Regions from separate parts of the Nocardioides pakistanensis genome, predicted to be linked through region 1. Evidence: riboswitches for the same ligand, from Rfam matches in the RefSeq annotation. Region 1 holds a riboswitch; each other region holds the start of a gene.
The links. A riboswitch is a leader RNA that binds a small molecule or an ion and turns the genes downstream of it on or off. The one in region 1 is predicted to bind cobalamin.
Positions count from the first base shown of each region.

Region 2: another riboswitch for cobalamin. It lies ahead of ACYVIH_RS02975 (nitrite reductase); the one in region 1 lies ahead of cobN (cobaltochelatase subunit CobN).
Region 3: another riboswitch for cobalamin. It lies ahead of ACYVIH_RS02925 (nitrite reductase); the one in region 1 lies ahead of cobN (cobaltochelatase subunit CobN).

Region 1 covers NZ_BAAGUV010000051.1:15,470-19,914, reverse strand. Annotated here, with positions in the region: partial or broken gene cobN (cobaltochelatase subunit CobN) at 1-2,856, opposite strand, end outside; cobalamin riboswitch at 2,896-3,023, opposite strand; gene ACYVIH_RS17445 (histidine phosphatase family protein) at 3,023-3,601, shown strand; gene cobA (uroporphyrinogen-III C-methyltransferase) at 3,607-4,359, shown strand.
Region 2 covers NZ_BAAGUV010000007.1:1,265-19,616, reverse strand. Annotated here, with positions in the region: gene ACYVIH_RS03050 (hypothetical protein) at 1-550, opposite strand, end outside; gene ACYVIH_RS03045 (DUF5679 domain-containing protein) at 692-850, opposite strand; gene ACYVIH_RS03040 (enoyl-CoA hydratase/isomerase family protein) at 1,151-1,945, shown strand; gene ACYVIH_RS03035 (hypothetical protein) at 2,013-2,588, opposite strand; gene ACYVIH_RS03030 (PHP domain-containing protein) at 3,025-4,056, shown strand; gene ACYVIH_RS03025 (M48 metallopeptidase family protein) at 4,067-4,675, shown strand; gene ACYVIH_RS03020 (amidohydrolase family protein) at 4,679-5,875, opposite strand; gene ACYVIH_RS03015 (NUDIX hydrolase) at 5,883-6,434, opposite strand; gene ACYVIH_RS03010 (zinc-dependent metalloprotease) at 6,438-7,799, opposite strand; gene ACYVIH_RS03005 (molybdenum cofactor biosynthesis protein MoaE) at 7,843-8,277, shown strand; gene ACYVIH_RS03000 (hypothetical protein) at 8,337-8,612, shown strand; gene ACYVIH_RS02995 (YlbL family protein) at 8,639-9,694, shown strand; gene ACYVIH_RS02990 (PPA1309 family protein) at 9,699-10,259, shown strand; gene ACYVIH_RS02985 (UPF0182 family membrane protein) at 10,273-13,245, shown strand; tRNA gene ACYVIH_RS02980 (tRNA-Met) at 13,308-13,381, shown strand; cobalamin riboswitch at 13,775-13,958, shown strand; gene ACYVIH_RS02975 (nitrite reductase) at 14,015-14,860, shown strand; gene ACYVIH_RS02970 (precorrin-8X methylmutase) at 14,857-15,522, shown strand; gene cobJ (precorrin-3B C(17)-methyltransferase) at 15,519-17,048, shown strand; gene cobM (precorrin-4 C(11)-methyltransferase) at 17,045-17,818, shown strand; gene bluB (5,6-dimethylbenzimidazole synthase) at 17,818-18,352, shown strand, end outside.
Region 3 covers NZ_BAAGUV010000006.1:143-8,313, reverse strand. Annotated here, with positions in the region: gene nhaA (Na+/H+ antiporter NhaA) at 1-646, opposite strand, end outside; gene ACYVIH_RS02935 (TerC family protein) at 926-1,954, shown strand; gene ACYVIH_RS02930 (transposase) at 2,294-2,743, shown strand; cobalamin riboswitch at 3,113-3,296, shown strand; gene ACYVIH_RS02925 (nitrite reductase) at 3,353-4,198, shown strand; gene ACYVIH_RS02920 (precorrin-8X methylmutase) at 4,195-4,860, shown strand; gene cobJ (precorrin-3B C(17)-methyltransferase) at 4,857-6,386, shown strand; gene cobM (precorrin-4 C(11)-methyltransferase) at 6,383-7,138, shown strand; partial or broken gene cbiE (precorrin-6y C5,15-methyltransferase (decarboxylating) subunit CbiE) at 7,128-8,171, opposite strand, start outside.

The sequences.
Region 1 (4,445 bases):
GTCGGCGGCATAGTTGGCGCGCACGTAGTTCGCCTCGGCCGGCTCGTCGAGGTCGGCCACCATCCGCACCGCGTCGTCGAGCATCGCCACGACGTGGGGGAACGCGTCGCGGAAGAAACCCGAGATCCGGACGGTGACATCGATGCGCGGTCGGCCGAGCTCCTCCAGCGGGACGACGACCAGTTCACGGACCCGGCGCGACTCGGCGTCCCACTCAGGACGCACACCGAGCAGGGCCAGGACCTCGGCGACGTCGTCCCCGGAGGTCCGCATCGCGCTGGTGCCCCACACCGACAGCCCGACCGACGTGGGGTAGGTGCCGGTCTCGTCGAGGTACTTCTGCACCAGCGAGTCCGCCATCGCCTGGCCGGTCTGCCAGGCCAGCCTGCTCGGGACGGCCCGAGGGTCGACGGTGTAGAAGTTGCGGCCCGTCGGCAGCACATTGACCAGACCCCGTAGGGGAGAGCCGGAGGGCCCGGCCGGCACGAACCCGCCGGCGAGGGCATGCAGGACCGCGTCAAGCTCGCCGGTCGTCCCGGCCAGACGGGGGACGACCTGATCGGCCGCGAACCTCAGCACCTGCTGGACCTCCGGCGAGTCATGCAGCGTTGCGGCGACCGTCGGGTCCCAGCCGGCTCCCTCCATTGCCTCGACCAGCGCCCGAGCCCGCGCCTCCGTCTCGTCGACCGCCTGGAGATCGGCGCCATCCTTGAGACCGAGCGCAGCGCGCAGGCCGGGGACCGCGTTGCCGACCCCGCCCCACACCTGCGCGGCGCGCAAGATCGACAGCACCAGATTCACCCGGGCCTCGCCCGTCGGCGCCGCACCCAGGACGTGGAGACCGTCGCGGATCTGCGCGTCCTTGATCTCACACAGCCAGCCGTCGACGTGGAGCAGGAAGTCGTCGAACTCCTCGTCGTCCGGACGCTCCTCCAGGCCGAGATCACGGTGCAACTGGGCGGCGTGCATGAGCTGCCAGATCTCACCCCGGATGGCCGCCAGCTTGGCGGGATCCATCGCGGAGATCTTGTCGTACTCCTCGAGCAGACCCTCCAGCCGCGCGATGTCGCCGTAGGACTCCGCACGCGCCATCGGCGGCACCAGGTGGTCCACGATCGTCGCGTGCGCGCGGCGCTTGGCCTGCGCGCCCTCGCCCGGGTCGTTGACCAGGAACGGGTAGATCAGCGGCAGGTCCGCGATCGCGGCGTCGGGCCCGCACGCCGCGGACAGGGCGGCGTTCTTGCCCGGCAGCCACTCCATCGAGCCGTGCTTGCCCAGGTGCACCACCGCGTGCGCCCCGAACCCACCGGCGTCGACGTCCGCGCCGAGCCAGCGGTAGGCCGCGAGGTAGTGGTGGCTCGGTGCCAGGTCCGGATCGTGGTAGATCGCGACAGGGTTCTCGCCGAAGCCGCGCGGGGGCTGGATCAGGATCACCACGTTGCCGGCCTGCAGCGTGGCGAGCACGATCTCGCCCTCGTCGTTCACGAAGAGGTTGCCCGGTGGTTCGCCCCACGCCTCGACCATGGCATCGCGCAGCGGCGCCGGGAGGTCGGCCGTCCAGGCGTCGTACGCCGCCTTGCCGATGCGCACGTGTGCGTCGGTGAGCTGGGCGCTGGTCAGCCACTCCTCGTCCTGTCCGCCGGCGGCGATCAGCGCGTGGATCAGCGCGTCGCCGGCCTCGGTCTCGTCGGCGAGGTCGAGGAGGGGCAGGACGGGGTTGTCGGCCCCGAGGTCGTACCCCTCCTCGCGCAGGCGGCGCAGCAGCCGGATCGCGGAGACCGGGGTGTCCAGGCCGACGGCGTTCCCCACCCGCGCATGCTTGGTGGGGTAGGCGCTCAGCATCAGCGCGACCCGCTTCTCGTCGGGGGGCACCCGGCGCAGGACGGCGTGGTTGACCGCGATGCCGGCGACGCGGGCGCAGCGCTCGGCGTCGGCGACGTACGACGGCAGCCCGTCGGCGTCGATCTCCTTGAACGAGAACGGAGCCGTGGTGATCCGGCCGTCGAATTCCGGGATCGCGATCTGGCTCGCGTAGTCGAGCGGGCTGATGCCGTCGTCGGAGGCCTCCCACTCGGCGCGGCTGTTGGTGAGACACAGCCCCTGCAGCACGGGGATGTCGAGCGCGGCCATCCGCTCGACGTCCCACGCCTCGTCGTCGCCGCCGGCGCTCGCCGTCGCCGGGGTGCTGCCGCCGGCCGCCAGGACCGTCACGACGAGTGCGTCGAGCGTCCCGAGCGCGGCGTACAGCTCATCGGGCGCGGAGCGGAGCGAGCCGGCGAAGATCGGCACCCCGACGGCCCGGCCGGTCGCGTCGACCGCGTCGGCGAGGGCGTGGGCGAAGGCGTTGTTGCCGCTGGCCTCGTGGGCGCGGTAGTAGAGCACCCCGACGCGTGGCAGCCCGCTGCCGTGCGCGAACGGCCGGTCGGCGTACCCCCACGCGGGCACCGTCGCCGGTGGCTCGAAGCCCTCGCCGGTCAGCAGCACCGTGTCGGAGAGGAAGGCGTGCAGCTGGGCCAGGTTGGCCGGACCGCCCTCGGCGAGGTAGCGATGCGCCTCGGCGGCCGTCCCCACCGGGACGGTCGACAGCTCCATGAGCTCGGCGTTCGGCTCCTGCTCCCCCCCGAGGATCACGAGCGGCGTGCCGTCCTCGCGCACGGCGGACAGCCCGGGCCACAGGTCGTGCGGGGAACCGAGCAGGCGGACCACGACCAGGTCGGCGGATCCGGCGAGAGCGGCGAGCTCGACGTCGGAGCTGCGGGTCGGGTTCGCCCACGCGTAGTCGACGCGGCTCGCGCGCGCCGAGAGCAGGTCGGTGTCGGACGTCGACAGCAGGGCGATGCGGGTACGCGCAGCCATGGGCCGGGGCTCCTCCTCCGGGGTTCTCGCCCCGTCGATCGGTGGGATCAGCCCGCGGCCAGTGTCTGGCTGCGTCCCTTCGGACGTCACAGTGGCGGAACCGCCCCGGACTCTCACCGGGTTCCTGCGCCACGAGCGTCTCGCAGCCTACGGGAGAATCGCCCCCATGCCGCACCCGGTCTACCTCGTCCGTCACGGCCAGTCGGAGTGGAACGTACGCCGCCTGACGCAGGGGCAGACCGCTCATCCGCCGCTGACCGACCTCGGGCGCACCCAGTCGGCGGCGGCGGCGGAGTTGATCGCGAGTGACCTGGCTGGCCTGGGGCTGGTCGCGGCTCGGCTCATCTGCAGCGACCTGACCCGCGCGGCCGAGACCGCTGCGGTCATCGGCCGCCGGCTGCAGCTGACTCCGGAGTCGGACCTCCGCCTGCGCGAGCAACATCTGGGTGACCTCGAGGGCCGAACGTACGAGGAGACCTGGGCCGCAGCGGAGACCTTCGACTGGTCGGACCCGACGCAGCCGCTCGCGGGTGGCGAGTCGCTCATGGACGTGTACGACCGCATGGGTGCTGTGCTCGGCGACCTCGACCGCGGCTGCGTATCCGTCCTGGTGTCGCACGGGGACGCGATCCGGTCAGCCGTCGCGTATCTCCAAGGCATGAAGCCACACGAGGCAGCGTGGGTCGACGTCCCCAACGGGGCCGTGGCCCGCATCGACGATGGCCTCACGTGGCTTGGACAATGACGCTCATGCCTGACCGCGCCCTTTGCCTGGACCCAGCCCCGTTCGCCGGAGTCACCCTCGTCGGCGCCGGTCCAGGCGACCCGGACCTCATCACGATCGCTGGCCTCAAGGCACTGCTCGGCGCGGATGTCGTCGTGACCGATCGGCTGGTGCCTCATGAGTTGCTTGCGGGGCTCGCTCCCGATGTGGAGCTCATCGACGTCGCCAAGTTCCCGCGCAGCAGGTTCACCGCCCAGGAAGACATCAACGCCGTCCTGCTCGACCGGGCACGAGCCGGAAAGAGGGTCGTCCGCCTCAAGGGAGGTGACAGCTACGTCTTCGGTCGAGGGTTCGAGGAGGTGCTTGACCTGCACCAAGCGGGAGTCCCGGTCCGTGTCATCCCCGGCCTCTCCTCATCCCTCTCGGTACCAGCGCTGGCGGGGATCCCCGTCACGCACCGAGGGGTCGTCCACGACTTCACCGTCGTCTCAGGTCACCTACCGCCGCGCCACCCTGACAGCCTCGTCAATTGGGGCGCCCTGGCCGCATCACGAGGCACGATCGTCTTGATGATGGCCGTCCAAAACGCCGGTGCCATAGCCCAGGCCCTCATCGATGGCGGACGCGACGCCGGCCAGCCCGCGGCAATCGTCACGGACGGATCCCTGGCGAGCGAACGCGTCATCCACACGAGCTTGGGTCAGCTCGAAAAGGCGACCGAGACCGAAAAGGTACGCCCGCCGGCAATCATCGTCATCGGCGACGTCGCCGGGCTCTGACCTGATCAGCTCACGGGATGGCCTCACCGCGCGTCGGCGTGGTTGTCACGCAACAGGCGGGACGGCTGTGCCCGTCCGGCTGACCT
Region 2 (18,352 bases), on a different contig from region 1:
CCGTGCCGTCGGCGACGACCTCCCGATCCTCGTTGCCGCGACCGGGGCCGGCGGCTCGCATGTCGTACGGCACGCCGGCCAGGCGCAGCAGCTCGGTCACCGACTCGCCGACGGTCCCGACCTCGCAACCGCCGGAGAGCATGACCTGGACCCGGCAGGCCGCCCGCCGGGCCAGCAGCGTGGCCGTCTCGTCGCCGGCCTCGGCGGCCGCAGCGGCGACACCGGTGCGCGACGGCGCCCCGGACCCGGCCGCGTCGCGGAGGGGCATCAGCGGGAGCAGCCGGTCGGTGTCGACGAGCAGCCCGCTGCGTGAGAGCAGGTCGAGGGTGCCGGGGTCGGACGACCTCGGGTCGGCCGTCGGGGCCGGGCTGCGCAGCGCGTCGAGCAGCTCCCGGGTCGCCGGGGTGTCGGGGAGGACCACGGCTCGTGCGGGGTCGAGGCCGACCTGCAGGGAGGTGGCGTCACGGCGCAGCACGTGCACGCCGGGGCGGAACGTGAGGTGGCCGGTCGTCACGGCGCCGGCGGCAGGACGGGGGCAGTGGGTGGGCACCCCACCGAGGGTGCCGCAGACCGGGCAAGGACGTCGGCGGCCGTCCACAGCCCCCGGCGCGGGCAACGGTCAGGGACCGCAGACGCAGCGACGGCGGGCCCGTGCGGGTCCCGCCGTCGACGTCGGTCGAGTGGGCTCGGCTCAGGCCTTGCCGAGGATGCGGTTGAGGTTCGTGCCGCAGACCGGGCAGACGGCCTTGGCCATCCGCGTGCCCTTGTCGTTGACCTTGACCTCGCCCTCGGCCTCGCGCTTCTCCTTGCACTTCACGCAGTAGAACTCGCCGCTCCAGGTCTCCGCCATGACGGCCTCCCTTGCTGTGGTCGATCTGGTCGTCGCGGCGGTGGCTCGCGCGGACCCGCCGGGGCGCCGATTCGTCGGCAACCGTCTCGCACCCTACGACAGCGCGGGGCGCGATGTATGCAGGAGAGCCCGTGGTTGCGCGTGTCCGCGGCGAATGGATGCCGGAAATGCCCGCTTTGCACGTTTTCGGACGCTGCGTGCCGCGAGCGGCGGGCCGCGGTGTCGGCGTCGGTCGCGTCGGCGGGTCTCGCCGGACGGGTACGCCGGGCCGCCGGTGCCGGCTTGGGTAGTCTGCGCCGCATGCCGAACACCCCCCACCTGCGCGTCGAACGACCCTCCGACGGCGTCGTCCTGCTCACCCTCGACAACCCCGACCAGCGCAACGCGATGTCGGACGAGATGACCGCCTCCTGGGCCGCGACGGTCGAGGACCTGGCCGGGGACCGGTCGGTGCGCGCGGTGGTGGTCACCGGCGCCGGGTCGGCGTTCTGCTCCGGCGGCAACACGAGCTGGATCGCGAGTGAGCCCGACGCCACGGTGGACCAGCTGCGCACCCGGATGATCGCGTTCTACCGCGCGTGGCTGTCGATCCGCCGGCTCGAGGTGCCGACGATCGCCGCGGTCAACGGCCCGGCGATCGGCGCGGGGCTGTGCGTGGCGCTGGCCTGCGACATCCGCTACGCCGGAGCCCGGGCGAAGCTGGGTGCGCCGTTCGTGAAGCTGGGCATGCACCCGGGGATGGCTGCGACCTACCTGCTGCCCAACGTCGTCGGGGACGCCGCGGCCCGCGACCTGCTGCTCACCGGCCGGGTCGTCGACGCGGAGGAGTCGCTCCGGCTGGGGATGGTGTCGCGGGTGCTGCCCGACGACACCTTGCTCGCGGAGACGCTCGAGGTCGCGGCCGGCATCGCGGCCAGCGCCCCGATCCCGAGCCGCTACACCACGCTGGCCCTGCGCGGCGGCGGCCACGCCGACTTCGAGACCGCGCTGCAGTGGGAGGCGCTGGCCCAGCCGATCACGCTGGCCACCGCCGACCTGCAGGAGGGGATCCGGGCGGCGCAGGAGAAGCGCCCGCCCCGGTTCACCGGCGCCTGAGCTCGCCGAAGGTCCCGGCCAGCGTGGACCTGCCGACGGATCCCCGACCGACGCGGTGCCCGTCCGGTCAGGGCCCCGAGAGCGTCAGGTCGACGGCTGCGACCCTGCCTGAACCGTCGAGCGACAGCGCGACCGCGAAGTCGGAGAAGCAGTCGCGGTGCGTCTCGTCGGGTCGGATCCAGATCGTCTCCGCGGACCTCGCGGCCGCGTCCTGGTAGCGGCTGCACCCGACGATGCGAGGCGGCTCGGAGTCGAAGGTGACCTCGCCGCCGTCTCGGACCAGGAGCGTGATCGTCCGGAGCGGCGAGACCGGGCAGTCGCGGCCTTCGTAGGTCGACGAGGCTCTGGGGCAGCCGTCCCAGGTGCTCCGGCGGTCGGCGAGGTCGGCCGCGAACCGGGCCACCTGCTCGCCGGCGATCCGATAGCTGACCTCGCTGGCCCAGGGCACCTCGGTAGCAGTCCCCTCGGCATACGCGACGAGCGCCTGAGCAGCGGACGCCGCGTCTGCTCGGCTGTCGAACGCTGGGGTATCGGGCGCGTGGGTCGCCGGGGAGCCGGCTTCGCCGCCGGCGCTGCACGCGGTCAGCCCGGTCGACAACGCGAGCCCGGCCAGCACGAGCCGGGCGGGAGGGGTCGGCCTCATGCCCATGAGACGCCGGCACCGCCGAGAAGGTTGACCAGGACGTCAGAAGGCGCGTCGAAGGGCAGCAGGGGCGGCCGACTCGGCGCCGCGAGGGACCGCTCCGCGGCGCCGTCGGCCCACCGCCGGTCGGGGTCCGGGACCGGTCAGGTGACGATCAGAGAGGCCCTCGATCGAGCGGCACGGCGCTTGCCTTCCCCTTGCGAACGCCGGGCCCCTGGATGATCGAGGGCCTCTTCCGCGCTCACGCTAGGTGGCCCGCGCCACGGCGGTCAACACAGCACCGTCCACGGCTGTGGACAACGCTGTGGACAGGGTGTGGAGACTCGCGGAGGTGCTTGTGGAGCGCGCCGGAGCGCCGGTGCACAACACTGTGGGAGACACGCCCGGCAGTCGGGCTGTCAGGTGTCTGACCAGCGGAAATGGGGAGATACAGGCTGTGGACGAAAGAAAGTCGGGCGACCCGGTCGCCGCACTGCGCCGGATCGCCTTCCTCCTCGAGCGGACCCGCGCCGAGACCTACAAGGTTCGGGCGTTCCGCACTGCGGCGGCCACGCTGCTGGCGCTGTCGCCTGAGGAGCTGCGGGCCCGGGCCGAGCAGGGCACCCTGCGGGAGCTGTCCGGCATCGGTGCGTCGACGGAGAAGGTGGTCCGTGAGGCGCTCGCCGGCCAGACCCCGTCGTACCTGCAGAAGCTGGAGGAGACCGCGGGCCCGCTGGCCGAGGGCGGAGCGACGATGCGTGGCCTGCTGCGCGGTGACCTGCACACGCACTCGGACTGGTCCGACGGCGGGTCGCCGATCCAGGAGATGGCGATGACCGCGGTCGAGGTCGGCCACGAGTACGTCGCGCTGACCGACCACTCCCCGCGGCTGAAGGTGGCCAACGGGCTGTCTGCGGAGCGTCTCGCGCGCCAGCTCGACGTGGTGGCCGCGGTCAACGACCAGCTCGGCGGCCAGCTGCGGATGCTCACCGGCATCGAGGTCGACATCCTCGAGGACGGTGCCCTGGACCAGAGCGAGGAGATGCTCGGGCGGCTGGACGTGGTGGTCTCCTCGGTCCACTCCAAGCTGCGCATGGAGTCGGCCGCCATGACGCGCCGGATGGTGGCCGCCGTACAGCACCCGCGCACGAACGTGCTCGGCCACGCCACCGGACGGCTGGTCACCGGGGGAAGGGGGACCCGGCCGCAGAGCACCTTCGACGCCGAGGCGCTGTTCACCGCGTGCGCCCGGCACGACGTCGCGGTGGAGATCAACTCGCGGCCCGAGCGGGTCGACCCGCCCGACGAGCTCGTCGCGCTGGCGCTCGAGGCCGGCTGCCTGTTCGCGATCGACAGCGACGCCCACGCACCCGGACAGCTGGACTTCCTCGACCACGGGTGTGCGCGGGCCGAGGAACTCGGGGTGCCTCCGGAGCGGATCGTGAACACGTGGCCGGCAGAGGAGCTGCTGGCCTGGACGGCCGGGTAACCTGCATCACATGCCCACCCGTGCCCCCGATCCGCAGGGGCCCACCGTCGAGGTGCGACGCAGCCGCCGGCGCCGTCGCACGGTCTCGGCGTACCGGGAGGACGACCGCGTGGTCGTGATGATCCCGGCTCGGCTGAGCGCCAAGGAGGAGCGCGAGTGGGTCGCCACGATGATCGCCCGGCTGGAGAAGGCCGAGAAGCGGCGCCGGCCCAGTGACGCCGGCCTGAAGCGACGCGCGATGGAGCTCAGCGACCGCTACCTCGGCGGGCTCGCGCGGCCGGTGACCGTGCGCTGGGTGGACAACCAGAACAGCCGGTGGGGTTCGTGCACCCCGTCGGACCGCTCGATCAGACTGTCCACGCGGCTGAAGGGGATGCCGCCGTGGGTCATCGACTACGTGCTCGTGCACGAGCTCGCGCACCTGATCGAGGCCGGACACACGCCCGCGTTCTGGGCCTGGGTCGACCGCTATCCCAAGGCCGAGCGGGCCAAGGGGTTCCTCGAGGGCATCGCGGCCGCGACGCACCTGGGTCTGCAGGCCGAGCCGCCGGACTGCTCCGAGGAGGGTGCGGCGGAGATGATCGCCGACGACGAGATCGGCGCGGTCGCCCTGGAGTGAGGCTCAGGTGACCAGCCAGACCCGCCACATCGCGGCCGGGTCGGAGAGCGGGTCGCCGTGCACCAGCACGATGTCGGCCGGCCCGCCCTCGCGGATCACGCCGGCCTCCGGCTCGTCGAGCAGCGTCCCGCCGTTGCGGGTCGCCGCGGCGAGTGCCTGCCACGGCTCGAGGCCGGCGGTGACCAGGCACTCGATCTCCCAGGCCATCTGGTTCGCACGCAGCGAGCCGCCACCGAAGTCGGTGCCGGCCGCGATCAGCACGCCGGCCCGGGCGGCGAGCCGGATGCTCTCGTGGGCCCACTCGCGGCGCGCTGCGATCAGCGAGCGGCCCTCGGGGGAGGCGAACCGGGGGAGGTCGGTGGTGCGGGCGAAGGAGCGCCACGACTCGAGCACGGCCAGCGTCGAGACGACCGCGACGCCGTTGTCGGCCATCAGCCGGGCGACGTCGGCGTCGAGCTGGAAGCCGTGCTCGAGGGAGTCGACGCCGGCCTCCGCGCCGACCCGCGCGCCGGGAAGCACACCGGAGTGTGCGGTCACCTTCGCGCCCCGGGCATGCGCGGCCTCGACCACGGCGCGCACCTCGTCGACGGTGAAGGGCGCGGTGTCCTTGTCGGGGCCGTCGAGGTAGAGCTTGATGAAGTCCGCGCCGTCGTCGAGCTGACGCATCGTCGCGTCGAGCAGCGACCCGCCGTGCTCGACCTCGACGGCGAGCCCGGGCGGCAGCGAGCCGGTCCTGCCGACCCAGGAGCCGGCGGCGCGCACGTAGGGGTACTCGCGGTTGCCGGCCCACCGGTCACGTACGCCGAGCGCCAGCGCGCGCTCCCGCCCGTCGACGGGGTCTGTCTTCATCGGCGAGCCGACGTCGCGGGCCCACCGGACGCCTGCGGAACGCTGCAGCCGAGCGTTGTGCTCGGCGACACCGAGCAGCCGTTCGGCCGGGTCCAACCCGCGCTCGACCCAGTGCGCGCCGCCGGGCAGGGTCAGGTGGCTGTGGCTGTCGACCATGCCCGGCACGATCGTGCTGCCGGAGGCGTCGACCACCTCGACGTCCCGGCCCGGGTCCGGCTCGTCGCCGGTGGGCCGGATCCAGGAGATCCGGTCGTCCTCGACCAGGATGCTCACGCCCAGGCGCAGCTCCGGGCCGGTGCCGTCGGCGAGGGCGGCGTCGCGGTACAGGGTCCTGGTCGGGCTGCCGGGCATGCGGCCACTATGGCACGCGGGTCGCCCACCGGGCCCGAGCCAGTCGCACCAGCTCGTGCATGTCGGCGTCGTCGGTCGGCAGCGCGTCCCATGGCCACCAGCGCACGTCGAGCGACTCGTCGCTGACGGCGTGGCTCGTCCCCTCCGGCGCCACCGCCAGGAACCGGACGTCGAGGTGGTGCACGGTCCCGCGCGGGTCGCAGAACGGCACCGGGTGCGCGTTGAGCTGCACCGGCTGCGGGTCCAGGTCGAGGTCGCGCAGGCCGGACTCCTCCAACGCCTCCCGCAGTGCCGCGCCGGCCAGGGTGTCATCGGTGTCCTCGCAGTGCCCGCCCATCTGGAACCAGGCGCGGGCCTTGGCGTGCAGGGTGAGCAGCACCTGCGCACCGTCGGCGGAGAGGATCAGCGTGCTGGCGGTGAGGTGGTCGGGGAAGCAGGAGCGGTGCAGTCCGTCGGCGTGCGCCTCCAGGTGGGCGACGTAGCGGCGTCGTACCTGCTCCTGCGACTCGTCCGGGGGTGTCCAGGCGCGCAGCAGGGCCAGCGCGTCGTCGTGCAGCACGGGTCAGCGGTCGCCGTCGCCGGAGCCGTCGGCAGGGCCCTCGTCGGGACCGTCGTCCTTGGGCCGGGCACCGCTGTCGAGCAGCTCCGCGAGCGCGGCGTCGAACTCGGCGTCGGTGAGCGCCTCGGGCTCCTCGATGTTCTCCCGGAAGCCGAGCGGGTCGTCGAGGTCAGCCGAGGACGGCAGCAGGTCCGGGTGCGCCCACACGGCGTCGCGGGCCTGCTGGCCCTGGCGGGAGCGCAGGGAGCCCCACAGCGTCGAGGCGTCCCGGAGCCGGCGGGGGCGCAGCTCGAGGCCGACCAGGGCGGCGAAGGTCTGCTCGGCGGGACCACCCGCGGCCCGGCGTCGGCGCACCGCCTCCATCAGCTTCGCGGCGCTGGGCATCCGGTCGGCGGTCGCCTGGCCGACGACCTCGTCGACCCAGCCCTCGACCAGCGCCAGCGTCGTCTCCAGGCGGACCAGCGCGGCCTCCTGCGCGGGGGTCTTCTGCGGCTCGAACAGCCCGCCCTCCATGGCCTCCTGGATCGCGGCGGGGTTCATCGGGTCGATGTTGCGCATCGACTCCTCGATCTTGGAGATGTCGATGGTCATCCCGCGGCCGTAGTCCTCGACCGCGGCGAGCAGGTGGCCGCGCAGCCACGGCACGTGTGCGAACAGCCGCTGGTGGGCCGCCTCGCGCAGCGCGAGGTAGAGCAGCACGTCCTCGTCGGGCACGTCGAGGCCCTCGGAGAACGCCTTCACGTTCGCCGGCAGCAGCGCGGCCTTGCCGGCCGGGCCGAGCGGGAGACCGATGTCGGAGGCGGTGAGCACCTCACCGGCCAGCCCGCCGATCGCCTGACCGACCTGGGTGCCGAACATCGCCCCGCCGGCCTGGTTGAGCATCCCGAGCAGCGGCCCGGCCATCGTCCGCGCCTCCTCGGGGAGGGCGTTGCCCATCGCGGCGACCACGTGCTCGGCGACCGGCTCGACGAGCCGCTGCCAGACCTCGATCGTCTCCTCGACCCACTGGGCGCGGCTCCACACCGCCGACGTGGAGACACCCGACGGCAGGTCGGTGACCTCGTCGAGCCAGTGGTCGGCCAGCTGCAGGGCGTCGGCGGCGGCCGAGCGCTGGCGATCGGTCGGGGTCGGGTCGGGCTCCTGCGCGACGGTCTTGCGGGCGACGTCCTTGGCGAGGGTCCAGTTCACCGAACCCTCGTGCGGGGTCATCATCGCCTGCATCTGGCTCATCAGCATCGACAGGTCGGGCATGCCCGAGCCGCCGCCGGAGAACGCGCCTCCGAGCTGGGAGAAGAGCTGCTCGAACGGGGTGCCCTTGAACGGGTTGTTCTCGTCGCCAGGGCGCTCGTTCGGGTCGTTGGTCATGCCTCCCAACGTACTCGTGGGATCAACCTCTAGTCTCGGTGGTGTGAGCGAGATTCCGCCCGTCGTACGCCTGGTCGACATCCGTGACACCGCGCTGTCGGTGGACGAGGTGCTGGCCGCCGTCGCCGACGCCGCAGCCGGGGGCGTGACCCTGTTCGTGGGCGCGGTGCGCGACCACGACGAGAACAAGTCGGTGACCGGGCTGGAGTACTCCGCCCACCCGACCGCGCTCGACCAGCTCCGTGACGTCGCCGAGGAGGTGGCCCGGGAGTACGACGTCCTGGCCGTCGCCGCGGTGCACCGGGTCGGCGAGCTCGCGATCGGCGACGCGGCCGTCGTCGTCGCCACCGCCGCCGCCCACCGGGGCGAGGCGTTCGAGGCGTCGCGCGCACTGATCGACCGGCTCAAGCAGCGGGTGCCGATCTGGAAGCACCAGCTGTTCGCCGACGGCACCGACGAGTGGGTCGGCACCCCCTGACCGCCGCAGCAGCCGTGTTGCTGCCCGCTCCCGCGCCCGGCTCGGCCTAGCCTGGGCGCGTGGAGATCCTGCTCTGGCTCGCGCCCACCGGCGTCGTCGCGGTGGTGATGATGGCGTGGGCCGCCTGGGCGGGCCGGCCGCGCACCGAGCAGCAGGACCGGTCCGAGGCCGCCTACGAGCGGTTCGCCGCCGCGATCGCCAAGGACCACCCGGGCGCCCGACGGCCGCGCCCGCCGGTGGTCCGGGACCGCAGCACCGGGATCGCGATCCGGCCCTCGCGCAGCGGACGGCCCCCGGCCGGGGGCCCGTCGGAGCGGACCCGGCGCTCGGCGTAGTTGTCCCTGAGTGAGAAGGTGACCGCATGAGTCGCCGCACCGTGTCGAGCATTCTCGCCAGCGTGCTGCTGGCCGTGCTCTTCTACGTCGCGGCCTCCACGCCGGTGCCCTACATCACGATGAGCCCCGGCCCGACCGTCGACGTCCTCGCCGAGAACCGCGGCGAGGAGATCGTCCAGGTCGCCGGCCACGAACGCTACGACACCGAAGGCCGGCTCGAGCTGACCACGATCAAGCTGACCGGCCCGGACCAGGACGTGAACCTCGGTGAGGCCCTTGCGGCGTGGTTCGACCGGTCCCGGGCGGTTTACCCGCGGGAGGCGTTCTACGCACCCGAGGAGTCCGAGCAGGAGGTCGAGACCGAGAGCGCCGTACAGATGGTCAGCTCTCAGGACACGGCCGTGGCGGTGGCGCTGACCGAGCTCGGCTACGACCTCGACAAGATCACCGAGGTGCTCGCGGTGAACCCCGGCAGCCCCGCTGAGGGCAAGCTCGAGGTGCGCGACGAGATCCTGGCCGTCGACGGTGAGAAGGTCCGCAACGCCACGGACGTCGCCAAGCTGGTGCGCAGCACGCCCAAGGGCGAGAGTGCGAGCTTCCGGATCCGGCGTGGCAAGCAGGAGCTGACGGTGAGCGTCGAGCCGCGGCCCTCCGAGGACGACCCGGACATCCCGGTGGTAGGCATCGTCGTCGGGCCGAGCTACGACTTCCCCTTCGACGTGTCGGTGAACATCGACGACCGGATCGGCGGACCCAGTGCGGGGCTGATCTTCTCGCTCGGTGTCTACGACACCCTCACCCCCGGTGCGCTCACCGGCGGCGCTTCGGTCTCCGGCACGGGAACCATTGCCGAGGACGGAAGCGTTGGACCCATCGGAGGCATCCAGCAGAAGATCGTGGCCGCGGAGGCGTCCGGCGCCGAGCTGTTCTTCGTCCCGCCGGGCAACTGCGAGTCCGCGCTCGCGGTCGGGCTCGACGAGGAGGAGATGAGACTGGTGAAGGCGCCGACGATGCACAGCGCGGTCGAGTCCCTCCAGAAGTACGTCGAGAACCCCGACGCCGAGCTCCCGAGGTGTGAGTGAGCAGATGAGCGAACAGCAGCCCGGCCCTGACGCGGACGCACCCGAGGTCGACCCCGTCCTCGCGGCCGCGGTCCGCGAGATCGAGATGCACGCCGCCGAGGACGGCTGGGACCAGCCCTCACGTCTCTACGCCCTGGTGCCCACCGCCGACCTCGTCGCCCGCGAGCCGGCGCTGGCCGCGGCGATGGGGCTCGACGCCGCCACCGCGGCCGGGTCGCTGACCCCGGTCGAGCAGGACCACACCCCCGTCGACCGGTCGCTGGAGGAGGTGCTCCAGCAGATCATGTGGCCGGCCGAGGTGTTCGGCTGTGCTGCGGTGGTGGAGCGGTTCGTGCTCCCGCCCGAGGCGGACGCCGACATCCCCGAGGACGCCGATGCCGCCGAGGAGTTCGCGGCCAACCACCCGCTGCGGCAGGAGGTCCGGATCGTGGCAGGGGCCACCCGGGAGGGTGCGACGTACTGCGCGCTGCGGTTCCGCTCCCACGACGACGCCGCGTCGGTCGTCGAGAGCCCAGACCTGGTGCCGGGGCTCCTAGAGTTGTTGACCAGCACGCTCGAGAACTAGCCAGAGGACAGCAGTGAGCGGATTCTTCGACGAACCACCCCCGACCCGGCCGCGGCCGGCGGCCCCGACACCGCCGCCGGGACGTTCACGGGCGCTGATGCTCACCGGTCTGGTGCTCGTCGCCGCGTTCTTCCTGGTCTCGATCTTCACCGGCATCTGGACCGACCGGCTGTGGTTCCGCAGCGTCGACTACGGCTCGGTGTTCACCAAGATGCTCAGCACGCGCGTGGTGCTGTTCGCGTTCTTCGGGCTGCTGATGGCCGCGATCATCGCGGCGAACCTCTTCCTGGCCTACAGGTTCCGGCCGCTGTTCCGCCCGGCCTCGCTTGAGCAGGCCAGCCTCGACCGGTACCGCGAGGTGGTCGAGCCGCTGCGGCGCTGGCTGCTGCTCGCGGTCAGCCTCGTGTTCGGTCTGTTCGCCGGCGCCTCCGGTGCTGGTCAGTGGCGTGAGTTCCTGCTGTGGCGCAACTCCACGGAGTTCGGGCAGACCGACGCGCAGTTCGACAAGGACATCAGCTTCTACGTCTTCGACCTGCCCTGGCTGCACTACCTGGTCGGCTTCGCGATGACCGCGACGGCGCTGAGCCTGGTGGTCGCCGTGGTGATGCACTACCTGTACGGCGGCATCCGGCTGCAGGACAAGCACGACCGGATGTCCGGGGCCGCGCAGGTGCAGGTTTCTGTGCTCGCCGGGCTGTTCGTGCTGTTCAAGGCCGTCGACTACTGGCTGGACCGCTACGACATCACCTCCGACGCCTCGGGCCTGATCACCGGTGTCACCTACACCGACGACAACGCCGTGCTGCCGTCGAAGGAGATCCTGACCTTCATCGCGCTGATCTGTGCGGTGCTGTTCTTCGCAAACGTCTTCCGCCGCACGTGGATGCTGCCGTCGGTGGGCCTGGCCCTGCTCGTGCTGTCGGCGGTGCTGCTCGGTGCGGTGTGGCCGGGTGTCGTGCAGCAGTTCCAGGTCTCCCCGTCGGAGCCGGACAAGGAGCGGCCCTACATCCAGCGCAACATCGAGGCCACCCGCGCGGCGTACGACATCGACGACGTCGAGATCACGCCCTACAGCGCGAACGTCTCGGTGAGCACCGAACAGCTGCGCGAGGACGCCCAGTCGATCCCGGGCATCCGGCTGCTGGATCCCTCGCTGGTCTCGGAGACCTTCGAGCAGCTCCAGCAGGTGCGTGGTTACTACAGCGTGAGCAACGTGCTCGACGTGGATCGGTACCCGGTCAGCGGCGAGCTCCGCGACCTGGTACTCGCCGTACGCGAGCTGAACCAGGAGGGCCTGCCCGAGGACCAGCGGAACTGGGCGAACCTGCACACCGTCTACACCCACGGCTACGGCATGATCGCCGCCTACGGCAACCAGCGGACCGCGGAGGGACAGCCGGTCAGCAACGACGGCGAGCCGGTGTGGGCCGAGCGCGACATCCCGCCGGTCGGTGACCTGACCCAGCTCACCGAGGACGGCTACCAGCCGCGGATCTACTTCGGCGAGAACAGTCCGCTGTACTCGATCGTCGGCCGCCCCGACGGCGCGGACCCGATCGAGTTCGACGTCCCCGAGGGGGAGGGCGAGGGCAGCGCGGCGGAGAACAACACCTACGACGGCGAGGCGGGTGTGCCGGTCGGCAACCTGTTCAACAAGCTGCTGTACTCGATCAAGTTCAGTGAGCCGAACATCGTGTTGTCCAACCGGGTCAACGAGAACTCCAAGATCATCTACGACCGCGAGCCGCGGACCCGGGTGCAGAAGGTGGCGCCGTGGCTGACCGTCGACGGCGACTCCTATCCCGCGGTCGTGGACGGCCGTGTCGTGTGGATCCTCGACGCGTACACCACCACGGACCGCTACCCGATGTCGGAGAAGAAGTCGCTCTCGGAGATGACCCGGGACAGCCTGCAGCCGCAGACCGCCTACGCGACGCTACCCACCGACGAGATCAACTACATCCGCAACTCGGTCAAGGCGGTCGTGGACGCGTACGACGGCACCGTCACGCTTTATGAGTGGGACGAGCAGGACCCGATCCTCAAGGCGTGGTCCTCGGCGTTCCCGGACGTGGTCGAGCCCAAGGACTCGATCCCCGACGAGCTGCGTGCGCACATGCGCTATCCCGAGGACCTGTTCAAGGTGCAGCGCAACATCCTGGCCACCTACCACGTCACGAACCCGAGCATCTTCTACGAAGGCAGTGACCAGTGGGAGGTCCCGGAGGACCCGACCAAGAAGACGCAGAACCAGCCGCCCTACCGGCTGTCGGTGCGCACGCCGGGCAGCGAGGAGCCGGTGTTCTCGCTGACCAGCGTCTACGTGCCGAAGAACCGGCAGAACCTCGCGGCGTTCATCTCCGTCGACGCCGATGCGGCCCAGGACGACTACGGCAGCATCCGGGTGCTCAGGCTCCCGGGCAGCACCCAGATCCCCGGCCCGTCGCAGATCGCCAACCAGTTCGGTGCCGACCAGGAGATCCAGGACGCGCGACTGGCGTTCACCAGGACCAACTCGAAGGTGATCGACGGCAACCTGCTGACGCTGCCCGTGGGCGACGGGCTGCTCTACGTGCAGCCGCTCTACACGCAACGCGAGTCCGGCGAGGGTCGCTATCCGGTGCTGCGCTACGTGCTCGCCTCCTTCGGCAAGGAGGTCGGCATCGGCACCAGCCTGACCGCGGCGCTCGACGACGTGCTCGGCGAGATCGACCCGTCCAACGAGCCGGTCGAGCCCGGCGACGGCGAACCCGCGCCGCCCGACGACGGTGAGCCGGCGGCCCCGGGCGATGTCACCTCGCTGCTCGAGCAGGCCGAGGAGGCGTTCACCGAGGCTGAGCGGGCGCTGCAGGACGGAGACCTCGCGGCGTACGCCGAGGCCACCGAGCGTGCCCGGCAGCTCGTCGCCGACGCGCTCGAGGCGGCCGGGGTCACCGAGGCTCCTGCTGACGAAGGCGCCGCGGCCGAGGACTCCGCTGGGGGGTGACCGGCGCCACAGCCCTCGATTTGGAGTCGGTGCTGACCGTCCCGTAAGGTTGTGTTCACCGACGCGGGGTGGAGCAGCTCGGTAGCTCGCTGGGCTCATAACCCAGAGGTCGCAGGTTCAAATCCTGCCCCCGCTACTGAAAACTGGCCCGTGACCTGCGGAAACGCAGGTCACGGGCCACTCGTCATTTGAGCCATTCCGGCTTGTGTCGCGCTTTCGTGACCCAGAAACCCCGTTGGTCGCGAAGCGAGGCGCGGCCCGACGGGGCCCGAGTGACGACGCGGTCCATAGCCAGCGAACCGAGGCGTGACCGGAATGGCGCCGATGTCTCGGGCCGTTGGAGGCGCGGCGGACTTAGCCCGCGCGGGATCAGATGTCGTAGTTCTCGTCAGGCTCTCGTTGTCTTCCAACCTCTTCCATTGCCTGGTCAGAGCGGGCCCGGCGATGGCCGATCCGCACACTGACAGCCCTGCAGCAAGCGGGGCGGAGGTCTCCGCGGGTTCGCCCTATCGGTCGCGGGAGTGGGAGGCGCTAGTGTGTGGGCGCCAGTCGTACTCCACTCGTGGAGTCAGGGAACCCGGTGAGATTCCGGGACTGACGCGCAGCGGTGAGGGTGACGGGCGAGGCAACACGCCACTGGAGCGATGCTCTGGGAAGGTGCCTCGCACCGGTTGATCCCGAGTCCGAAGACCTGCTGGCACTGGTGACAACCGTCGCCAGGTCGTACGTGGACTCCGCGACAGGGTCCCTGACCAGATAGGTCCTGGCAGTGTCAGCCTCCCGCACTCGCGCCGACCGGTGTCCTGGCGCCCTCCGGCCGTGGCGGGCTGCGGACGGCCTTCTCGTACGGCTTCGGCTGATCGGGGGCAGGGTTCCCGCGAGAGCGCTGAGGTCGCTCGTCGAGGTCGCTGAGGAGTACGGCGACGGACGCGTGCACACGACGTCGCGGGCGAATCTTCAGGTGCGCGCCTTCCCCGGCTTCGAAGGCCGGTTGTCATCCGAGGCGCTCGCCGCCCTCGAGCGAACGGGCCTCCTGCCGAGCAGGACCCATGAACTGGTCCGCAATGTGATGGTGTCGCCGCAAACCGGTTTGGCCGGGGGTCGCGCCGACCTCCGAGCGGTTGCACGTGAGCTGGACGACCGGTTGTGCGCTGACCCGGATCTCGCGGCTCTGTCGGGCCGGTTCCTGTTCGTGCTCGACGACGGACGCGGCGATCTACTGGCTCGCAGCTGCGACCTGGGGCTGGTCGCGCTGGACTCGACCTGGGCTCAGCTACGGATCGGGACCGGGTGGGGGGCGACCGTGGAGCTCGCGGAGGCGGCAGGGCGGATCGCGGAGCTGGCGCATGAGTTCGTCGTATGCCGAGGGCGCGGGCCGGGCGCGGCCTGGCACGTGTCGGAGCTGGCCGAGGCCCTCGCCGTACCGAGAGCGACCGATCCAGGCCTCCCTGACCCGGCGGAACCGTTGCCATTCGGGGCAGTGCCCGGTGGGCGTCATGTCGAGGTTTCCGAGACCGGTCTCGACCAACAGGTCATCGAAGACCTGACCGCAGCAGTCGATCACGTGATTGTCACACCGTGGCGTGGCGTGCTCATTCCCGAGGAGAGCAGATGACCAACCTGCGCAGGCCAACGCGCCACTACGAGTACGTCGACTCCGGACCCGCCATCTATGTCGACTCCTTCGCCACCATCCGGCGAGAGGCCGACCTGCGGGCCGTGCCGGCCGATGCCGAGAAGCTCGCCGTCCGCATGATCCACGGCAGCGGGCAGGTCGACCTCGCTGATGACTTGATCGTGCATCCGCAGATGGTGTCGACTGCCCGGGCCGCGCTGGAGTCGGGCGCGCCGATCCTGTGCGATGCGACCATGGTCGCGACCGGCGTCACCCGGAGCCGACTGCCGAAGGACAACGACGTCGTCTGCCTGCTCAACGACCCGCGGGTGCCCGGGCTGGCCCGCGAGTGGCGTACCACCCGTACCGCCGCCGCCGTCTCACTGTGGGGGCCGCGACTAGACGGTGCCGTTGTCGCCATCGGCAACGCTCCGACTGCACTGTTCCACCTACTGGAGATGATTCTCGACGGGGGCCCACGACCCGCGGCGATCGTGGGCTGCCCGGTCGGCTTCATCGGTGCTGCCGAGTCCAAGCAGGCTCTCGTGGACCTCCACGCCGAGCACGGCATCGACATCCCCTACGCGACCGTCCGCGGCCGTCGCGGTGGATCGGCGATGACCTCGTCAGCACTCAACGCTCTCGCGCAGGAGGCAGAATGACCGGCCGTTTCACGGTTGTCGGCATCGGCCCCGGCGACCCGGAGCTCATGACGCTGAGAGCCGCTCGGATCATCGGCGCGTCCGACGTCGTCGCGTACCACGCTGGCGTGAAGAAGAAGTCCCACGCACGCCGCATCGCCGACGGCGTCATTCCGGCCGACGCCATCGAGGAGGAGCTGCGCTACCCGGTCACCACCGGCACCACGGACCACCCCGGTGGGTATGTCGGGGCGATGGCCGACTTCTACGAGTCCTGCGCGGTGCGGCTCTCGGATCACCTCGACGCCGGTCGCGACGTGGTTCTGCTCTCGGAGGGCGATCCCCTCTTCTACGGCTCGTCGATGTACCTCCACGACCGGTTCAAGGAGATCTACCCGACCGAGGTGGTGCCGGGCGTGCCCGCCTTCGCGGCGGCGACAGCGGCGATCTCTGGTAGCTCTGGCCCGCTGGTTCGACAGACAGACGTCCTGACCGTCCTCCCCGGAACCCTGCCCGAGCCGGAGCTTGCGAGACGGCTGGCGGACACGGAAGCCGCCGTCATCATGAAGCTCGGCCGGACGTTTCCGGGCGTGCGCTCAGCGCTGGCGCAGGCCGGGCGGCTCGAGGGCGCTTGGTACGTCGAGCGGGCGTCGCAGTCCGAGGAGCGTTGGCTGCCCGTCGCCGAGGTCGACCCGGACTCCGTGCCCTACTTCTCCCTGATCGTCGTCCCTGGCGACACGGCCAACCGGCCGACCGCTGACCGGCTGCGCGCTCGCGACGCGGAGCCCAGTGGATCCGCCGCGACACACGACGAGCGGACCGCTGAACTCCTGGTCGTCGGCCTCGGTCCCGGCCCCGACCACTGGCTCACGCCAGAAGCCTCGGCGGCGTTGGGCGAGGTCGACCACGTGGTCGGCTACGCCCCGTACGTGGCTCGCGTCCCGCAGCGTGCCGGACTGACCCGCCACGCGTCGGGCAACACCGTCGAGGTCGACCGGGCTCGTGTCGCGCTCGACCTGGCCAAAGCGGGGGAGAGGGTCGCGGTCGTCTCAGGCGGCGACGCTGGCGTCTTCGGGATGGCAGCAGCCGTCTTCGAGGCGGCCGAGGACCCGGCGTACGCGGGCGTGCCGATCCGGGTGCTGCCGGGGGTCAGCGCCGTGCAGGCGGTGGCCGCCCGTGCCGGTGCGCCCATCGGGGCAGACTTCGCCGTCGTCTCGCTCTCCGACAGGCTCAAGCCGTGGGAGGTCGTGGAACGGCGCCTCCGCGCCATCGCCGACGCCGACCTCGTGCTAGCGATCTACAACCCGGCCTCCCGCTCCCGGACCGAGCAGATAGCCACCGCCCACCGTGTCCTGCTGGAACACCGCAAGCCAGAGACCGTCGTCATCGTCGGGCGCGACATCGGGCGCGACGAGGAGTCGCTGACCGTCACGACGCTGGCCGACCTGGACCCGGAGACGATCGACATGAAGTGCCTGCTGATCGTGGGTGCCGAGAGCACGCGGGTGAGCCGCGCCGGCGTGTGGACGCCGAGGTACGTGCGGTGAGTGCTGCCGTCCACTTCGTCGGCGCCGGACCGGGCGCGGCCGACCTGCTGACCGTGCGCGCGACGCACCTGCTGGCGCAGGCGGACCTGGTGCTCTATCCCGGCACCTACCTCGATCCCGACGTGCTCGCCCACGTCGGCCCGAGCGCAGAGCTCGTCGACACCCAAGACCTCGACCTCGACACGATGGTCGCGCGGATGGTCGGCGCAGCTGGCGCGGGGCAGACGGTGGTGCGATTGACGTCCGGCGACCCGTCGCTCTATTCCGCGCTGCACGAGCAGACCCGCCGGCTCGATGCTGCCGGGGTTGCCTGGTCGGTGACGCCCGGGGTGCCCGCCTATGCTGCCGCTGCTGCGCTGGTCGGGAGCGAGCTGACGGTGCCGCTGGTGGCGCAGTCGGTGGTGCTGACCCGCACCCAGGCCCGCTCTACCGCGATGCCGGAGTCCGAGTCGCTGGCGGCGTTCGCTGCGACCCGCTCGACGCTCGTGCTGCATCTGGCGATCACGCGTGTGCGGGCGCTGATGGCCGAGGTCGAACCGGAGTACGGCGAGGACTGCCCGGTGGCCGTCGTCTACCGCGCCAGCCAGCCCGGGGAGCAGGTGCTGCGTGGCACGGTGGCGACCATCTCGGAGGTGGTGGAGGCGGCAGGGCTGCGCCAGGCGGCCGTGATCCTGGTCGGCTGGGCGCTGGCCCGCGAGGGCGGCGAGTCCTATCTCTACGACGCGGCCCGCGACCGGAGCTCGAAGCGACGCGGCGATCGGGGGCTCTGATGGAGCTCTACGACGTCATCAACCGTCGTCGTGACACTCGCCGAGAATTCACAGGTGAGCCGTTGGCCGCCGAGGTGCTGGAGCGGCTGCTGTCGGCGGCTCACTGTGCACCGAGTGTCGGGATGAGCCAACCGTGGGACTTCGTGCTGGTCCGCTCGCCGGCCGCGCTCAGCGCTTTCGCCGACCACGTCGCGCTCGAGCGGGACACGTTCGCGGCGACGCTCAGCGGTGAGCGCGCCGAGACGTTCTCGCGGATCAAGGTCGAAGGGATCCGCGAGTCGCGGCTCGGGATCGTGGTCGGCTACGACCCGACCCGCGGCGGGCCGAGGGTGCTCGGGCGGCATGCCATCGCCGACGCCGGGCTCTACTCGGTGGTCTGCGCCATCCAGAACCTCTGGCTCGCCGCGACCGCCGAGGGCCTCGGGGTGGGGTGGGTCAGTTTCTACCGCGAGGAGTTCCTGCGCGACCTCGTCGGCATGCCGGAGCACGTACGGCCGGTGGCGTGGCTCTGCGTCGGCGCCGTCTCGGAGCTAC
Region 3 (8,171 bases), on a different contig from region 1:
ATGGCGAGATGGCGTGCACTCTGAGCGACCGCAGTACAAGCACCGCGCCGAGCCCGGCGGCCGCACCACCGAGCCATGCAAGCGAGACCGTGTCGGTGTAGACGGTCGCGATGACAACGATCGCGATGATGTCATCGACGATGGCCACCGACAACAGCAACAGTTTGGCGCCGGCCGGCACTCGGTCGCCGAGCAGCGCGAGGACACCGACGGCAAACGCGATGTCGGTAGCCATCGGGATGCCCCATCCCGCCGCGGCCTCCCCACGGGCCAGCGTCAGGAAGATCAGCGCTGGGACGACGACCCCGCCGAGCGCTGCGGCAGCGGGCAGGGCTGCGGCACGGCGATCTCGCAGCTCACCGACGGCGAGCTCGCGCTTGATCTCCAACCCAACAACGAAGAAGAAGATCGCCATCAGGCCGTCGTTCACCCAGTGCTGCAGATTCTCCGTCAATGCGGCCTCGCCCCACCCCAACGTGAGGTAGTGCCCCCAGAACGAGGTGTAGGACTCCGCGGCAGGGCTATTGGCCCACGCCACTGCGATGAGTGTCCCGATCACCACAGCGATGCCGCCGGCGGCCTCGCTGTGCAAGAACTCCTGCAGGGCACCGGGCGCCCGCGTTCCGGCCTTCCGGTTGGTAGCCATCGGGGGTGCTCCGTTCTCGCGCTCGTTTCACGTTTGGGCTGCTGCATTGCCCTCGTTGTTACCCCGGCGGGGTGATCCGAACGCGCGACGGAAGCCAAAGGCCTGCGCCAATCACCTACGAGGGAAGCTCCGCGCCAGAGCCCCGAAAACATGGGGTTGGCAGATACGTGCCCGTGCACGCGGGCAACCGCCCCCACAACGTGGGCGGCGAATGCTCAATACGTCACGTGGGTACCCCTGGTGGGTCCATCATCCCGGAGACGTGCACCAAGGAGACCCGTGCTTTACGCCGCGCCCGCCGACCCCCTCCAGCCCACCCTGGTTTCAGTCGCGACCCCGACTCTGTGGGTGGTGACCGTCGGTGCGGTGATTGTGCTGCTGGCCCTCGACTTCGTCATCACCCGTCGGCCGCACGAGGTCTCCATGAGGGAGGCGATCGGTTGGTCGGCGTTCTACGTCGCGCTGCCGTTGGCCTTCGGCGCTTACATTTGGTGGGCCTTCGGCACGGACCGCGGCTTGGAGTACCTCACCGGGTACCTGGTCGAGAAGTCGCTCAGTGTCGACAACCTGTTTGTGTTCATGCTTCTGCTGGGTGCCTTCGCGGTGCCTCGGGCGTTGCAGCAGCGGGTGCTGCTCTACGGGATCATCGGGGCTCTCGTCCTGCGCGCGATCTTCATCGCGCTCGGTGCTGCGGCGCTCGCGAGGTTCGACTGGATGTTCTTGGTCTTCGGGCTGATCCTGGTGGTGACTGCCGTCAAGATCCTGAAGGACACCCTCACCGGCGCTGGACACGTCGTGGAGGTGGAGCACATTCGCAGCGTGCGGTTCGTTCGCCGGTTCATGCCGGTGACCGCCGACTACGAGGGTCCGCGGATGTTCGGCCGGATAGACGGGCGCCGTGCTCTCACCCCGTTCGCGCTGGTGGTCGTCGCGGTCTTGGCGACCGACATCGTCTTCGCGGTCGACTCGGTTCCCGCGGTGTACGGGATCACCGGCGACCCGTTCCTGGTCTTCGCGACGAACGCGTTCGCACTCCTCGGGCTACGTGCCCTGTACTTCGTGTTGGAGGGTGCACTCAGCAAGCTCGTACACCTCGGCTACGGACTCGCGGCGATCCTCGCCTTCATCGGTGCCAAGCTCGCGCTGCACTGGGCACACATGCAGTGGCCCTCAGTCCCCGAGATACCCACACTGTGGTCCCTCGGCGTGATCGTCGCAGTCTTGACGCTGACCACCATCACAAGCCTGGTGGCGAGCCGCAAGGCCGAGGAACCTGCGCAGGTCTCCGAGATCCCGGAATCGAAGTGAGCAGAGGCCACCATCCCCTCTGAAGTTTCGCACCAAGACCCTGCGGGTGCTGCAGGTCGACGGCGAGCTCGAGGCGCTGCGGATGCTCACCGACGGAAGAGAAGCCCTGACCCGACGTCGAGTCCAAACGGTCGACCGGCTGCAGGCTCTGTCGGCTGAACTCCTGCCAGGACAGGCCAAACGGGACATCACCACCGGCCCAGGCCAAGGCCATGCTTGCGTCGGTCCGGCCGCGTGACGTCGCCGGGAGGACCCGCCGCCGCATCGCCGCCGACGAGCTCGCCGACCTGATCGCCGTCGAGGCGAAGATCAAGAAGGACCGCTGAGCTCAAGGCCATCGTGCTCGCCCGCGGCTCGACGCTGACGGACATCCACGGCGTCGGGCCCGTGGTGGCCGCACGGATCCTGGGCGACGTCGGCGACGTTGCTCGCTTCGCTGACCGCAACCGGTTCGTCTCCTGGCCCGGTACCGCGCCACTAGATGCGTCCTCCGGGGAGCAGAACCGTCACCGGCTGTCGCGAGCGGGGAACCGCCGGATGAACCACATGACCCACATCGCCGCGGTCACCCAGTTGCGCCTCGACACCGACGGCCGGGCCTACTACCGACGCAAGCGGGCTGAAGGCAAGAAGCCCCTGGAGGCACTGCGCTGTCTCAAGCGCAAGATCTCCGACGCCATCTATCGACAGCTCGTCGCAGACGCTCAGCGCCTTGCTGGCGCAGAGACGGGTCCGGGAGAGCACTGCGAGGTTCAAATCCTGCCCCCGCTGCTGATAACTGGCCCGTGACCCGCGGAAACGCAGGTCACGGGTCACTCGCTATTTGAGCCATACTGGCTTGTGTGACGCTCTCGTGACCCAGAAACCTCCGGTGGTCGCCAAACGAGGCGCGGCCCGACGGGGTCCAGGTGAAGACGCGGAACATGGCCAGCGAACAGAGGCGTGACCGGAATGGCGCCGATGTCTCGGGACGTTGGAGGCGGCTGACTTAGCCCACGCGGGATCAGATGTCGTGGTTCTCGTTGGCTCTCGTCTTCCAACATCTTTCACTGCCTGGTCAGAGCGGTCCCGGCGATGACGGATCCGCACCCTGGCAGCCCTGCAGCAAAGCGGGGCGGAGGTCTCCGCGGGCGCCCTATCGGTCGCGTGAGTGGGAGGCGCTAGTGTGTGGGCGCCAGTCGTACTCCACCCGTGGAGTCAGGGAACCCGGTGAGATTCCGGGACTGACGCGCAGCGGTAAGGGTGACGGGCGAGGCAACACGCCACTGGAGCGATGCTCTGGGAAGGTGCCTCGCCCCGGTTGATCCCGAGTCCGAAGACCTGCTGGCACTGGTGACAACCGTCGCCAGGTCGTACGTGGACTCCGCGACAGGGTCCCTGACCAGATAGGTCCTGGCAGTGTCAGCCTCCCGCACTCGCGCCGACCGGTGTCCCGGCGCCCTCCGACCGTGGCAGGCGGCCGACGGACTTCTCGTCCGGCTTCGGCTGATCGGGGGCAGAGTTCCCTCGACAGCGCTGAGGTCGCTCGTCGAGGTTGCAGAGGAGTACGGCGACGGACGCGTGCACACGACGTCGCGGGCGAACCTTCAGGTGCGCGCCTTTCCCGGCTCCGAAGGCCGGCTGTCTTCAGCGGCGTTCGCCGCCCTCGAGCGAACCGGCCTCCTGCCGACCAGGACCCATGAACTGGCCCGCAATGTGATGGTGTCCCCGCAAACCGGCCTGGCGGGTGGTCGCGCCGACCTCCGGGCAGTTGCATGCGAGCTCGACGACCGGCTGTGCGCTGACCCGGACCTCGCGGCCCTGCCCGGCCGGTTCCTGTTCGTGCTCGACGACGGACGCGGCGACCTTCTTGCTCGCAGCTGCGATCTAGGGCTGGTTGCGCTGGACTCGAGCCGGGTTCAGCTACGGATCGGGACCGAGTGGGGCGCGACCGTGCCGCTCGCGGAGGCGGCAGGGCGGATCGCGGAGCTAGCGCATGAGTTCGTCGTACGCCGAGGGCGCGGGCCGGGCGCGGCCTGGCACGTGTCGGAGCTGGCCGAGCCCCTCGTCGTACCGCGAGCGCCCGATCCGGGCCTTCCTGACCCGGCGGAACCGTTGCCCTTCGGGGTGGTGCCCGGTGGGCGTCATGTCGAGGTTTCCGAGACCGGTCTCGACCGCCAAGCCATCGAAGACCTGACCGCAGCAGTCGATCACGTGATTGTCACACCGTGGCGTGGCGTGCTCATTCCCGAGGAGAGCAGATGACCGACCTGCGCAGGCCAACGCGCCGCTACCAGTACGTCGACTCCGGGCCGGCCATCTACGTCGACTCATTCGCCACCATCCGGCGAGAGGCCGACCTGCGGGCGGTGCCGGCCGATGCCGAGAAGCTCGCCGTCCGCATGATCCACGGCAGCGGGCAGGTCGACCTCGCTGATGACCTGATCGTGCATCCGCAGATGGTGTCGACTGCCCGGGCCGCGCTGGAGTCGGGCGCGCCGATCCTGTGCGACGCGACCATGGTCGCGACCGGCGTTACCCGGAGCCGACTGCCGAAGGACAACGACGTCGTCTGCCTGCTCAACGACCCGCGGGTGCCCGGGCTGGCCCGCGAGTGGCGCACCACCCGTACCGCCGCCGCCGTGTCGCTGTGGGAGCCGCGGCTGGACGGTGCCGTTGTAGCGATCGGCAACGCTCCGACCGCGATGTTTCACTTGCTGGAGATGATTCTCGACGGTGGCCCGCGGCCTGCGGCGATCGTTGGCTGCCCTGTCGGCTTCATCGGTGCGGCCGAGTCCAAACAGGCGCTCGTCGACTTCCACTTCGAGCACGGCGTCGACATCCCCTACGTCACCGTCCGTGGCCGTCGCGGTGGATCGGCGATGACCTCGTCAGCGCTCAACGCACTCGCCCAGGAGGCAGAATGACCGGCCGTTTCACGGTCGTCGGCATCGGTCCCGGCGACCCGGAGCTCATGACGCTCAAGGCCGCCCGGATCATCGGCGCGTCTGACGTCGTCGCGTACCACGCGGGCGTGAAGAAGAAGTCCCACGCGCGTCGCATTGCCGACGGCGTCATTCCGGCCGAGGTGATCGAGGAGGAGCTGCGCTATCCGGTCACCACCGGGACCACGGGCCATCCCGGTGGGTATGTCGGGGCGATGGCCGACTTCTACGAGTCCTGCGCGGTACGGCTCTCGGCTCACCTCGACGAGGGTCGCGACGTAGTCCTGCTTTCGGAAGGCGACCCCCTCTTCTACGGCTCGTCGATGTACCTGCACGACCGGTTCAAAGAGATCTACCCGACCGAGGTGGTGCCGGGCGTGCCTGCCTTCGCGGCGGCGACAGCGGCTATTTCTGGCAGCTCCGGCCCGCTGGTTCGACAGACAGATGTCCTGACCGTCCTCCCCGGAACCCTGCCCGAGCCGGAGCTCGCGAGACGGCTGGCCGACACCGAGGCCGCCGTCATCATGAAGCTCGGCCGGACGTTCCCGGCCGTGCGCTCAGCGCTGGCGCAATCCGGGCGGCTCGACGGCGCCTGGTACGTCGAGCGGGCGTCCCAACCCGAGGAGCGTTGGCTGCCCGTCGCCGAGGTCGACCCGGACTCCGTGCCCTACTTCTCCCTGATCGTGGTCCCCGGCGACACCGCCAGCCGGCCGACCGCCGACCGGCTGCGCGCTCGCGACGCGGAGCCGAGTGGATCCGCCGCGACGGACGACGAGCGGACCGCTGAGCTCCTGGTCGTCGGCCTCGGTCCCGGCCCCGACGACTGGCTCACGCCAGAAGTGTCGGCGGCGTTGGGCGAGGTCGACCACGTCGTCGGCTATGCCCCGTACGTGGCTCGCGTCCCGCAGCGTGCCGGGGTGACCCGCCACGCATCGGGCAACACAGTAGAGGTCGACCGCGCTCGTGTCGCGCTCGACCTGGCCAAGGCGGGGGAGAGGGTCGCGGTCGTCTCAGGTGGCGACGCTGGCGTGTTCGGGATGGCGGCAGCCGTCTTCGAGGCTGCCGAGGACCCGACGTACGCGGGCGTGCCGATCCGCGTGCTGCCGGGGGTCAGCGCCGTTCAGGCGGTGGCCGCCCGTGCCGGTGCGCCCATCGGGGCAGACTTCGCCGTCGTCTCGCTCTCCGACAGGCTCAAGCCGTGGGAGGTCGTGGAACGGCGCCTCCGCGCCGTCGCCGACGCCGACCTCGTACTCGCGATCTACAACCCGGCCTCCCGCTCCCGGACCGAGCAGATAGCCACCGCCCACCGCGTCCTGCTGGAACACCGCAAGCCGGAGACCGTCGTCATCGTCGGGCGCGACGTCGGGCGCGACCAGGAGTCGCTGACCGTCACGACGCTGGCCGACCTGGACCCGGAGACGATCGACATGAAGTGCCTGCTGATCGTCGGTGCCGAGAGCACGCGGGTGAGCCGCGCCGGCGTGTGGACGCCGAGGTATGTGCGGTGAGCGCTGCCGTCCACTTCGTCGGCGCCGGACCGGGCGCGGCCGACCTGCTGACCGTGCGCGCGACGCACCTGCTGGCGCAGGCGGACCTGGTGCTCTACCCCGGCACCTACCTCGACCCCGACGTGCTCGCCCACGTCAACCCGAGCGCAGAGCTCGTCGACACCCAAGACCTCGACCTCGACACGATGGTCGCGCGGATGGTCGGCGCAGCCGGCGCGGGGCAGACGGTGGTGCGGCTGACCTCCGGCGACCCGTCGCTCTATTCCGCGCTGCACGAGCAGACCCGCCGGCTCGATGCTGCCGGGGTTGCCTGGTCGGTGACGCCCGGGGTGCCCGCCTATGCTGCCGCCGCTGCGCTGGTCGGCAGCGAGCTGACGGTGCCGCTGGTGGCGCAGTCGGTGGTGCTGACCCGCACCCAGGCCCGCTCCACCGCGATGCCGGAGTCCGAGTCGCTGGCGGCGTTCGCTGCGACCCGCTCGACGCTCGTGCTGCATCTGGCGATCACGCGGGTGCGCGAGCTGATGGCCGAGGTCGAACCGGAGTACGGCGAGGACTGCCCGGTGGCCGTCGTCTACCGTGCCAGCCAGCCCGGGGAGCAGCTGATGCGGGGCACGGTGGCAACCATTGCGGACGTCGTGGAGGCGGCAGGGCTGCGCCAGGCAGCCGTGATCCTGGTCGGCTGGGCACTGACCCGCGAGGGCGGCGACTCCTACCTCTACGACGCGGCCCGCGACCGCTCCGTCAAACGGTGAGCGCCCACTGGGTGACCACGCGCGAGGGCGTCCACCCGGTGAAAGAGCCGATCGGCGCCGTAGTCTCGACGGCGATGCGGGATAGCTCGCCGCCGTGCTCCCGGTAGAGCCGACCGAGCAGCGTCTCGGTCTCGAGCGTCACACCGTGCACGACGAGCCGGCCACCCGGTCGGAGTGCCGCCAGGCAGGCGTCGATCACGCCGTCGCGGGTGGCGCCGCCGCCGACGAAGATGGCGTCCGGCGCGCGGAGCTCACCGAGCGCGCCGGGGGCCTGTCCGCGCACGACCTCGAGCCCCGGCACGCCGAGACTCGTGGCGTTGCGGCGGATCCGCGCGGCACGGTCGGCGTCCGCCTCGACTGCCGTCGTTGTGCAGGACGGGTGGGCGCGCATCCACTCGATCCCGACCGAGCCGGCGCCGGCGCCGACGTCCCACAGGTGCTCGCGCGGGGTCGGGGCGAGCCGGGCAAGAGCGCTGGCGCGCAGGTCGCGCTTGGTCAGCTGGCCGTCGTGCTCGAAGGCGTCGTCGGGCAGACCGGCAACCCAACCGCCGAGGCGCGGGCCGACGCAGTCGATCGCGACGATGTTTAGCCGAGGCAGGTCGAGCTCCGTGCCGGTGAGGATGACGGCGCTCTCGAACCGGAACGAGCTCTTCTCCCGCCCGCCGAGCTCACCGAGCACGGTGAGCTCACTGTCGCCGTACCCCTCGGCGACCAAGAGCGCCGCAATGTCCCTCGGGGTGTGCTCATCGGACGAGAGCACCAGGATCCGTCGACCAGGGGCGAGCTCACGGCGCACCAGCGCGACGTCGCGACCCACCACGCTGACGACCGCATGGCTCTCTGCCGGCCAGCGCATCGCCGCCCGTGCGAGCGCGACTGAGGAGATCGCCGGGACGACAGTCACCTCGTCGGCCCCGAGCAGGTCGATGAGGGTCGTGGCGACCCCGGACACCAGCGGGTCGCCGGAGGCCAAGGCGACGACCTGCCCGACGGCTGCCTCGTCGGCCAGGGATGCCAGCAGTGCTGGCAGCCG